DNA from 2 places in the Enterococcus sp. LJL98 genome. Region 1 is predicted to be linked to the other one. Evidence: riboswitches for the same ligand, from Rfam matches in the RefSeq annotation. Region 1 holds a riboswitch; the other holds the start of a gene.
What was found. Region 1 has a riboswitch for thiamine pyrophosphate ahead of tenA (thiaminase II). Riboswitches for the same ligand answer to the same signal wherever they lie in the genome.
Positions count from the first base shown of each region.

Region 2: it holds a riboswitch for thiamine pyrophosphate, as region 1 does, so the genes downstream of both, thiT (energy-coupled thiamine transporter ThiT) here and tenA (thiaminase II) in region 1, are expected to answer to the same signal.

Region 1 covers NZ_JBTXLU010000002.1:118,352-123,325, reverse strand. Annotated here, with positions in the region: gene thiD (bifunctional hydroxymethylpyrimidine kinase/phosphomethylpyrimidine kinase) at 1-177, opposite strand, end outside; gene thiM (hydroxyethylthiazole kinase) at 170-991, opposite strand; gene tenA (thiaminase II) at 988-1,653, opposite strand; TPP riboswitch at 1,781-1,882, opposite strand; gene ACYSNO_RS04210 (L-lactate dehydrogenase) at 1,999-2,940, opposite strand; gene tsaE (tRNA (adenosine(37)-N6)-threonylcarbamoyltransferase complex ATPase subunit type 1 TsaE) at 3,229-3,702, shown strand; gene ACYSNO_RS04200 (GNAT family N-acetyltransferase) at 3,695-4,219, shown strand; gene ACYSNO_RS04195 (PTS sugar transporter subunit IIC) at 4,827-4,974, shown strand, end outside.
Region 2 covers NZ_JBTXLU010000010.1:92,017-96,990, reverse strand. Annotated here, with positions in the region: gene ACYSNO_RS09235 (YicC/YloC family endoribonuclease) at 1-7, opposite strand, end outside; gene ACYSNO_RS09230 (YdbC family protein) at 20-238, opposite strand; gene ACYSNO_RS09225 (class A sortase) at 275-988, opposite strand; gene ACYSNO_RS09220 (hypothetical protein) at 1,196-1,987, shown strand; gene thiT (energy-coupled thiamine transporter ThiT) at 2,117-2,701, opposite strand; TPP riboswitch at 2,760-2,860, opposite strand; gene ACYSNO_RS09210 (ABC transporter ATP-binding protein) at 3,080-4,816, shown strand; gene ACYSNO_RS09205 (ABC transporter ATP-binding protein) at 4,809-4,974, shown strand, end outside.

The DNA of each region.
Region 1 (4,974 bases):
TTGACGAGGGAGGTTGAAAATATCATGGACCCCTAGAGTATTTTGAGCAGTGACGGCTGTGAGGACCGAGGTGCCAAAGACGTGTCGTTCTTGAAAACTTTTTAAATCGGCTTGGATACCAGCACCACCCCCGCTATCAGAGCCGGCAATGGTTAAGGCTTGAGGATACTCATTCATGTTTCTTCACCCATTCGCCTTTCACTTTGGCTGCGACCATTGCGCCATTGATTGTTGATAGCTGGTCGAGGAGGTTCATTCGGAAATGTCCCACTTGAAGTTGCTCGAACCCTTCGATTGCTTTTTCACCGGCGATACTATACGTGATACCAGCGAGAACAACGGCCTCCAGTTGTTCTGCAGGTCTATTTGTCGTCAGACTGCCTAAGAAAGCTCCACAAATACAAGAAAGGAGGCAACCACTCCCAGTCATTTGGGTGAAATCAGGTGTCCCATTTTTATTTAAATAGGTTTGTTCTCCATTGGTAATGACGTCTGTCGCTCCACTAATAAAGACGATACAGCGGTATTTTTTTGCGACAGCTTCGGCAATGTCTTGCACGTTTGCACTTCCACTACCAGCATCCACGCCTTTTGCTTCCCAAGGCACGTTGGCTAGGCTCGCTAGTTCTCCTGCATTGCCACGAATCAGTGTCGGTTGAATTTTTTCTAAGAGTTGCTGAATCACTTCTTTTCGATAAGTTGTTGCGCCAGCACCAACAGGGTCAATAACGACTGGTTTTCCTTGGTGATTGGCGGCTTGTCCAGCAAGGAGCATGGCTTTTAGCTGTTCATCATTAATCGTCCCCATATTTAAGACAAGGGCGTGATTGAAGGTTTGGATTTCTGCCACTTCCATGATGGTATTTGACATGAAAGGGGAGGCACCAATGGCAAGCAAGCCATTCGCACTGTCATTGGCAACGACTAAGTTCGTAATGTTATGCACGAGTGGATTGATTTCCCGTAGGGTTTGGATGTGGTCAAAGTTCATTTGTTTTCCTCCCAAGTTTCTTTTTGATAAGACATTTCCCAAAATTGTAATTCTAAGCGGCTACTAATGATAAAGGCTTCTTTCATCGCCGCGCGTTCGTCCTCTGAAGCTTGTTGAGCAAAATGGTCCAACCAACCAATTTGAATGTTCGTCATTTCTTTAAATGCGGGACGATGATAAGTATCAATCCAAGCTTGATAGACCGGGTGAGGGGAACCCACATCTGCAAAATGCTCACCAATTTCTTGGTAAAGCCAATAACAAGGGAGTAGGCCGGCCAAAACAGTCCCAGGAGTTTCTGTTTGTAAGAGTCGGAAAATATGACTCGTGTAGTGATAAGCCGTTGGCGCGATGGGCGTCGCTGTATACTCCTCTGTTGTAATATTCATTTGTTGAAAAAAGTCATTCCGGACACTCACCTCAGATTTTTCTAAACCTTTGGCATTTGCGATGAGGGTCTCTCGAAAATCTCCGTTCTCAGTCGCTGCCGCTAACTGATGGTGTGCTTTGCTAAATTGAATCAAATAATAGCGGTCTTGTAGCAAATAATACCGAAAAATAGCTTCCGGTAGTGTGCCGGCAACTAATTCTTGTACAAAAGGGTGCGCCTTACTTTCTTGCCAGATCGCCCTGGTAGCCTTGTGTAGCTCTTGTGAAAACATCGTGTCATCCTCCGTGAATTTGAATTATTACTAGCTGTGACTCCACACAAAAAAACGCCAATCCTCTAATTTCAGGTCTGGCGTAAAAATGCATTCAAAAAATGAGCACCGGAAGACACCCCGAGCGCTTTCTTTTTGTCAACTTCCCTACGCAAGCATCAACTTACAGGTTCAAAGGGTCTGCGATTTGCATCTCAGTCTTTTTTTCAAGACACCCCTAGTAACAAAGTCATTGTAACATAATGAAAATAAATTACGAGAAAAGCGCCTGGGCTTTTTTTATCAAACACAAAAAAATAGAAAGAGCAGCTCCCTGGTGAATTATTTGGAAGCTGCTTTTTCTATTTACGAAGGGGGATCTTGCAGTTGTTCTTGCATTTTTTTTAATGTTTGCAAAGAAAGGGTCATTTTTTCTTGTTCAATTTGATTGAGGGGTGTTTCGATAATCTCACGGACACCTTTATGATAAATGACGGCATTTGAGCCAACGCAAACATCACTGGTGCCATAGTGGCCTTCCAAATGAACGGAAACTGGTAAGACTGAATATTCATCGTTGAAGATTGCTTTTGTAATTCGAGCGAGTGAAATCGCGATGCCATAATGAGTCGATCCTTTCGCATCAATAATGCCGTAAGCTGCATTTTTGACATCTTCAGCCATGCCATCGAGTTCATCTGCTGAAAATTCAGGGTGACGCTCCAGCCATTCACCAATACTGAGTCCACCAATGTTTGCATGAGACCACACAGGAAATTGGGTGTCACCGTGTTCCCCCATGACCGTTACTTGAACATCTCGAGGATCAATTTTTATCTTTTCTCCAATTGCATTGCGAAGGCGTGCCGTATCGAGTGTTGTGCCAGATCCAATGACACGACCTGCAGGCAAACCAGAGATTTTTTTGACATAGTGAGTTAACACGTCGACAGGATTGGTCGCAATTAAAAAAATACCATCAAATCCAGAAGCCATCACGGATTCAACAATGGATTTCATAATCTTTGCATTACGAGTAATTAGGTCGAGTCGTGTTTCGCCTGGTATTTGGTTTGCACCTGCGGTAATCACAACGAGGTCGGCGTCATGACAGTCAGCATAAGTTGCAGAGTAGATTTGTTTTGGTCCAATAAAAGCGAGTCCGTGAGCCAGATCGGCAACATCACCTTCAACCTTCTTTTCATCCAAATCAATGATGCCAACGTCATTTCCAATTCCTTGTGCGACTAAAGCAAAACTGTAACTTGACCCGACATCGCCATTTCCGACTAAAATAATTTTATTCATTTTTTCACTCTCCTTCATCTGTCTTATTATTTATTATGACAGGTTCAGAAGGGATTTCCTACTAAAATGTTTAGAATTGGTAGAGGTTTCTTGCTTTTTTTGACATCAGTGTGTTTCTTGGCTCCAAGCGGATTGAAGCGTTGATTCTTTGTGAACGCTCAATTGTAGGAAGAGGGGGGAAAGAGAAACGATGGATTTGTTTTCGATTCGGTCTTCCTTTACGATGACGAATCTTGTAAATGATGATATATTAGGAGCGTTAGTAAAAATTCAAAGGAGGGCACGAGTGTGATCTTTTTAGGAGGCCCAGAAGAAACAAAAAAATTAGCCAAAATGATTGGAAGCGTGGCACAAAAGGGGGACAATCTTGTCTTGACGGGGGATTTAGGTGCAGGCAAAACGACGTTAACCAAAGGCATTGCGGAAGGTTTAGGCATCGAGCAAATGATAAAAAGTCCCACCTATACGATTATTCGTGAGTATCTGCAAGGGCGCTTACCACTTTATCATATGGATGTTTACCGAACAGGGGGGAGTGCGGGAGACTTAGGTCTGGATGAGTATTTTGAAGGGGAGGGCTTATCAGTCATTGAATGGGGAAATTTGTTAGAAGACTACTTGCCGGAAGATTATTTAGAAGTTATCTTGACGAAAGACCCAGAAAATAGCGACCATCGCCAAGTCGCCTTTCAAAGTCATGGTCCAGCAGGGCAGCAATTTGAAGCACGAATTTTAGCGAAATGGCGAGCAGCCAATGAGTGAGGCATTGGATTTGATTATTCGTGAAGCAATACCAGAAGATGCCGCACAGTTATTAAAAGTAACTAGAAAAATTGGCGAAGAAACAGCATTTCTAGTGATGGACGAAAAGGGCATCAATCTACCAGAAGAGCTACTTGCCTTGCAATTGGCAGATCTCTATGAAAGTGAATCGAATGTCTTATTTGTCGCCCTTTTCGGTGATAAGATTGTCGGTACGGCCTCGATTAAAAGTGATTCAGAAAAGCGGATCGCGCATATCGGTGAGCTAGGAATCTCCATCTTAAAAGAATACTGGGGAATGGGACTCGGAAGTATTCTCATAGAAGAATTACTTATTTGGGCAGAAGAAAGTCAAACGATCTTTCGCATCGAATTAACGGTCCAAAGTCAAAACACCAAAGCAATCGGCTTGTATAAAAAGTTTGGCTTCAAACAAGAAGCGGTCATGGCACGTGGGGCGCGCAGTGACGAAGGTGCTTTTTTAGATGTCTTATTAATGAGTCGAATGATTGGCTGAAAATTTCAGACAAGAAGTTCGTCCTGTATTTTGACCAATAAACATTCATAACCAACAATCGATGCATGTAAAATTGATTGTTGGTTATTTTTCTATATAAAAAACATCGGTGAAGTTGATTTTGTTTTAGAATATGACTTGTATTTGTCAAAAATATCCTAAAACAAAAGTAAGAAATTCATTAAAAAACAACTATAAATAACAAAGAAATAAATGAGTGGAGCTGTCGTATCAATGTTTTTTTAGGGTATAAATAAAATTAATAGGTCTATAAACTTTAACAATTGGCATTCGCTTTTCGTTCGAGGTAAATTAGTGGTGTCGAAAGAAACAGCAGAGAAAAATAACGAATGAAGCAATAAAATTTTAAGACAAAAAAGAAAAGAAATATTTTTTTAACCACCAATGTGATTTGTTTCACTATAAATAAGAAGATGAGGTTTCTCGAAAAACCGGTTAAAAGAGTGATTTTCAAGCTAAAAAAACATTGATTCAAGCAGTTTTTTGTCTAAAGACTTTAAAAGGAAAATTTTTATCTGAATAAAAGTGAATGTTTTCTCAATGTTCTTCTCGAAATAAAAATTAGATTGAAATAGGGAGATTTATTATGACGACTGAAACCGTTCAAACTCAGATGACACCGAAACTATTTTTTAACAAATTATTAGCTGGAACCGCACAAGGAACGATTATTGCACTAATTCCCAATGCCGTCATCGGTGCCATTTTAAAATATTTCGCACATATTCCAGTGA
Region 2 (4,974 bases), on a different contig from region 1:
TTTTCATCCGAATCACTCCTTACATTGACAGCATGATTTTTTTTAAAGCTTCAAATTCCTCGTTGCTTAATGTCACACCTTTACCCATCTTTTCATGTTCGGGACCCCAATCACGTAAATCAAATTTCGCGGGATTCCCATTCCAACTGACTAAATTCAATTCCTTACGCCAGCCACGACTATTTTCTGATAGTACGCCGATTTCTTCTAGAATTTCATAAGAAAACGCTTTTGACATTGTCTTCACCTCATTTTTCAAATAAAAATTAAACCACTAAAACGTTTGTTGTTCCATTGAAAAAGCTGCCAACATTTCTGGCGTCGCTGTTTTCGCTGGCGTCACTTCTGTGAGTTCTCCTTGGACGAGCCACCGTGTCACGCCGGCTGCTTCCCCACACGTAATTAGGGTCACAATTTTTTTATCTTCTACCACATCCAACACTTCAACTTCTGTTGGTTCAATGCGTTTTGATTCATAGACTTCATAAGTATAAATTGTTTCTAAGTCGGTTAAATAAACGACATCTCCCAATTGAACTTCGTCTAGGCGCGTAAATAAAATCGTTGTTTCTTCAATTCGATGGCTTGCTAAAGCGTAATTGCCCTCACCCATTTTTTGCTCGGGATCAAACGTGCCTGCACCAAAAAGCAACGCCTCATTGCCTAATCCTTTAAAGATTGGAATTTGAATTTCGGCGCTTGGCACTGCGACGCCACCAATAACTGGTAACACTTTTCCGCTTAATTGTGCCTTTAAGACTGCTTCTAAATTAGCCGATTGTACTTGTTCAAAATCAAACGTCACTTCTTCTTCTAAGTTTTTTTCAATTTCACGACGACTGACTTTCGCAACTTGATAGGTTTCACTCGTTCGAGCCATTAAAAGATTCTTAATTTGACGGTTAAAAATCAAAGCTACCCCAAGCAATAACACCAAAATTAAGCATAAATTGATGACGATTTCTTTAAATTTTCGCTTCTTTTTCATCGGTTGAATCCTCTCGTTTTTTTTATCATACCACAAAATGGAAAAAGCAGGCTGGAAAAACGACAACACTTTGCTTATATTAACATTAAAGCGCTTCCGATGCGATTCTTGTAACCTGTTCTTAATAGAAAAGAAATAAGCTTTTTTCGAGAGGATACGGTAAAATAGAACATAACAGAACGATAGATTAGAAAAAGGAGGGGGAGCATGACTTCATCGATTTATATCCATCTTGACACAACGAGTAATACTGTCTTGACGCAGGGAATTACCGCTGGGGATTTTCAGCGAGGGATTGTTCACCAGCCAAAAAACATTTTGCTATTAAATCCTAGTACCGACTTAGGTGAGTTCGAAAGTCATACATCTATGAAAATGATTCGCGGTCAAGCAGCCATTGATCAGTTTTTTCAAACACTTGCTCAAAACCGCGTAGTTCTTGAAAATAAATGGATTGATTTTACCGATTTAGCCATGTTAAAGGAACTAACGCCGCTAGAGATTTCAGAATTGCTCTACTTTGGCCATATGAAGACCCATCTTTATTCTGCTTTTTTTTATAAGCTTCAAAATAATTTTGTTTATTTTGACTTAGATGGCGGCTTAAATCGCACCTATTACCGTTATCTTGATGAATTTTACCGCATTTTAGCTGTCAAATTAACGCAACTCACTTTAGAAAAACTAAATGAACGTCGCACTTTCTTCCGTAAGCCGCAACTGGTGAACGATATCAACAGTGAGTTGTTAAAAGCACTGAAAGAGGCGATGAAAGAAGGGCTTTTCTTTTCTTTTGAAAAAGCGGTATTAATCAATCAAGAGTTTCGAATTCCACTTTTTTTGGTTGAAGAAGTCCCGCCGTTCACCTCAAAAGTACTCACTCGCATCAAAGAACAGCAACTGGGTTATTTAATCTACCATCAAGACTTGAAAACTTGGACGCTCGATGCGGAAGATGAATTTCTTGGCATCTCGACCAAAACAGACACGTCTTTCTAAACAAAGGCCGTATCAATCATTGATAGACAAAAGGACTTGCGAATCCACACGCAAGTCCTTTTCTTTTATGCTAACGATTTTCTTCTTTCCACCAAATAAGTGAACCCCACACGTATTTGATGGGATGTTTTAATTTTTTGATTGCAAAGGCAAGGCCTCATCAACCGAAAATAAATTTGGCATCACTTGATACAACAATACTAAGGCAATGCTCGTTGCAAGCCCAGTAGCCAAAGCGCTGACCCCATTCATGACAAGAGAGAAAAGAGCTGGCGACATGCCCCACATCGCGTATTCGCCCCAAAATACCCACCCTGCAACAAAGTGCCAGAAAAAACGAGTAAAAACACCGAGCAAACTCGCGGAAACAATCAGCCGAATCGCTAGCCCTTGACGTCCTTCACGCATTGCTTGATAAAGTTTTGGCGCATAAATCCCTGCAAACCCAGCAAATAAAAAAGCCAATAAATACTCGATTAACACTTGTGGCACGCTTAAAAAAGCAACGTTTCCAATTGGAAAATGAAGGATTCCCCAAATAAAACCTGCCATGAGTCCGGGTTTTAACCCTCGACGAAGCGCGTAAAGGGTTAAGGGAATCTGCCCTAAAGAAATGGTAAAACTGGAACCGATATTGGTTGGTAAAAAGGATAAGACAATTGCCAATGCAGCAATAATCGTTCCTTCCACCATTACTCTTGTTTTTCCGTGCATAAAAAAACTCCTCCTTTTCGAATCATCACAATTCACAAAGGAGAAGCATAGGTTCTATACTTCAACTCGACACAATTCCTACGTTCGCATAACCGAAACAGGTTCGAAGGGTTTAGAGTCAGACTCATTCTCAGCGCATTGGCTCCCCTTTGTGATCAGATTCTATTTTATTTTTTGTTACAGAATCATCATAGCATAGTTTTTTCAAATGACCAGAAAAATGCTTTCTCGTTTTTTTAACCTTATTCCAAGTAAAACCAAGTCATTTCATTGACATTCTTACTCATTTTTACGACAATAAAGGATAGGTCTAGCTAGCAGCGAAGGAGAAAATATCGTTGTTAGCGACAATCAATCGAATTAAAGGAGCTCTTATTTATGATAAAAAGTTTACTCAAATATGTTGGAGAGTACAAAAAAGAGACGTTACTCACCCCCTTTTTTGTCACACTCGAAGTCATTCTTGACGTAGTCATCCCTCTCCTCATGGCCATGATCGTCGATCGAGGGATCAGTGGGCGAAGCAAAGAGGATATTCTTTGGATTGGCGCTGCATTGCTAGTCTGTGCAGTTTTAGCACTCGTTTTCGGTATGCTTTCCGCGCGCTACGCCGCCACTGCGTCTGCTGGTTTTGCCAAAAACGTCCGGCAAAAAATCTTTGAAAACATTCAAGAATTCTCATTTTCCAATATCGATCGCTTTTCAACTCCCAGCCTCGTCACTCGTCTGACAACCGACGTGACGAACATTCAAAACGCCTTTCAAATGACGATTCGCATACTGGTTCGTAGCCCCTTACTTTTTTCCTTTTCAATCATTATGGCTTTTCGTTTAAATAATCAATTAGCGATGACTTTTCTATTGATTGTCCCTTTTTTGGCGCTTGGTTTATTTTTAATCATTAAATTTGCTCACCCAGCTTTTAAACATGTTTTTAAAATCTATGACCGTTTAAACCAAGTGGTACAAGAAAACTTACAAGGCATTCGAATTGTCAAATCTTTTGTGACAGAAGCACATGAAGTCGATAAATTTACACAAGTTTCTGGAACAATTTACCGCGCATTTTCAAAGGCAGAACGTATTGTCGCTTTCAACCAACCAGTGATGCAAATTTCCATCTATACTTGTTTACTTTTGATTTCCTGGATTGGTGCGCACTTAATTGTTGCAGGTTCATTAACAACCGGCGAACTCATGAGTATGTTTATGTATGTCATGCAAATTCTCGTTGCTTTAAATATGATGTCGATGGTCTTCGTTATTTTGATTATTTCACGCCCCTCAGCAGAACGCATCATTGAAGTTCTCGATGAAAAAAGTGATCTGACTGACCCCGAAGAACCCGTACTGACTTTGGCGGATGGGTCCGTAACCTTTTCGCAAGTCGATTTTAGCTATACCAACGATGAAAAGAAACTCATTTTAAAACAAGCCGATTTCCAAATTCAATCCGGTCAAACTGTTGGTATTATCGGCGGAACAGGAAGCGGAAAGACAAGTCTGATTCAACTGATTCCACGTCTTTACGATACAACCAATGGCCAAGTGATTGTTGGCGGCAAAAACGTGAAAGACTACTCTTTAAAAACATTACGGGATGGCGTTGCCGTGGTTTTACAAAACAATGTCTTGTTCTCGGGAACAATTAAAGAAAATTTGCGTTGGGGAAATGAGACAGCTAGTGATCAAGAATTGATTGAAGCCTGTCGTCTCGCGCAAGCCGATGATTTTATTCAACGTTTTCCAGATGGTTATGATACTTATATCGAACAAGGCGGAACAAACGTCTCTGGTGGTCAAAAACAACGACTAACCATCGCTCGTGCATTATTGAAACAACCCAAAATTTTAATTCTCGATGATTCAACAAGTGCTGTGGATACGAAAACAGATGCTTTAATTCAAAAAGCTTTTTACGAAACGATTCCCAATACAACCAAAATTATTGTTGCTCAAAGAATCTCTTCTGTCGAAAAAGCAGACCTTGTCATCGTCATGGATGAAGGAAAAATTAACGGCGTCGGGACGCCAGCAGAAATGCTTGCGACGAATCAAATCTACCAAGAAGTTTACCAATCACAACAGAAAGGATTTGGGATTGCCAATGAATAAAACATCCAACAAAAAAACAAAGCAATTAAAAACATTGACTCGTTTGCTCAGCTACCTGATTAAAGATTATCCTTGGCAATTGCTGATTGTCGCCATTTGTATATTTATCACCGCTTTTGCAACGGTTCAAGGTTCTTTATTTTTACAAATTGTCATTG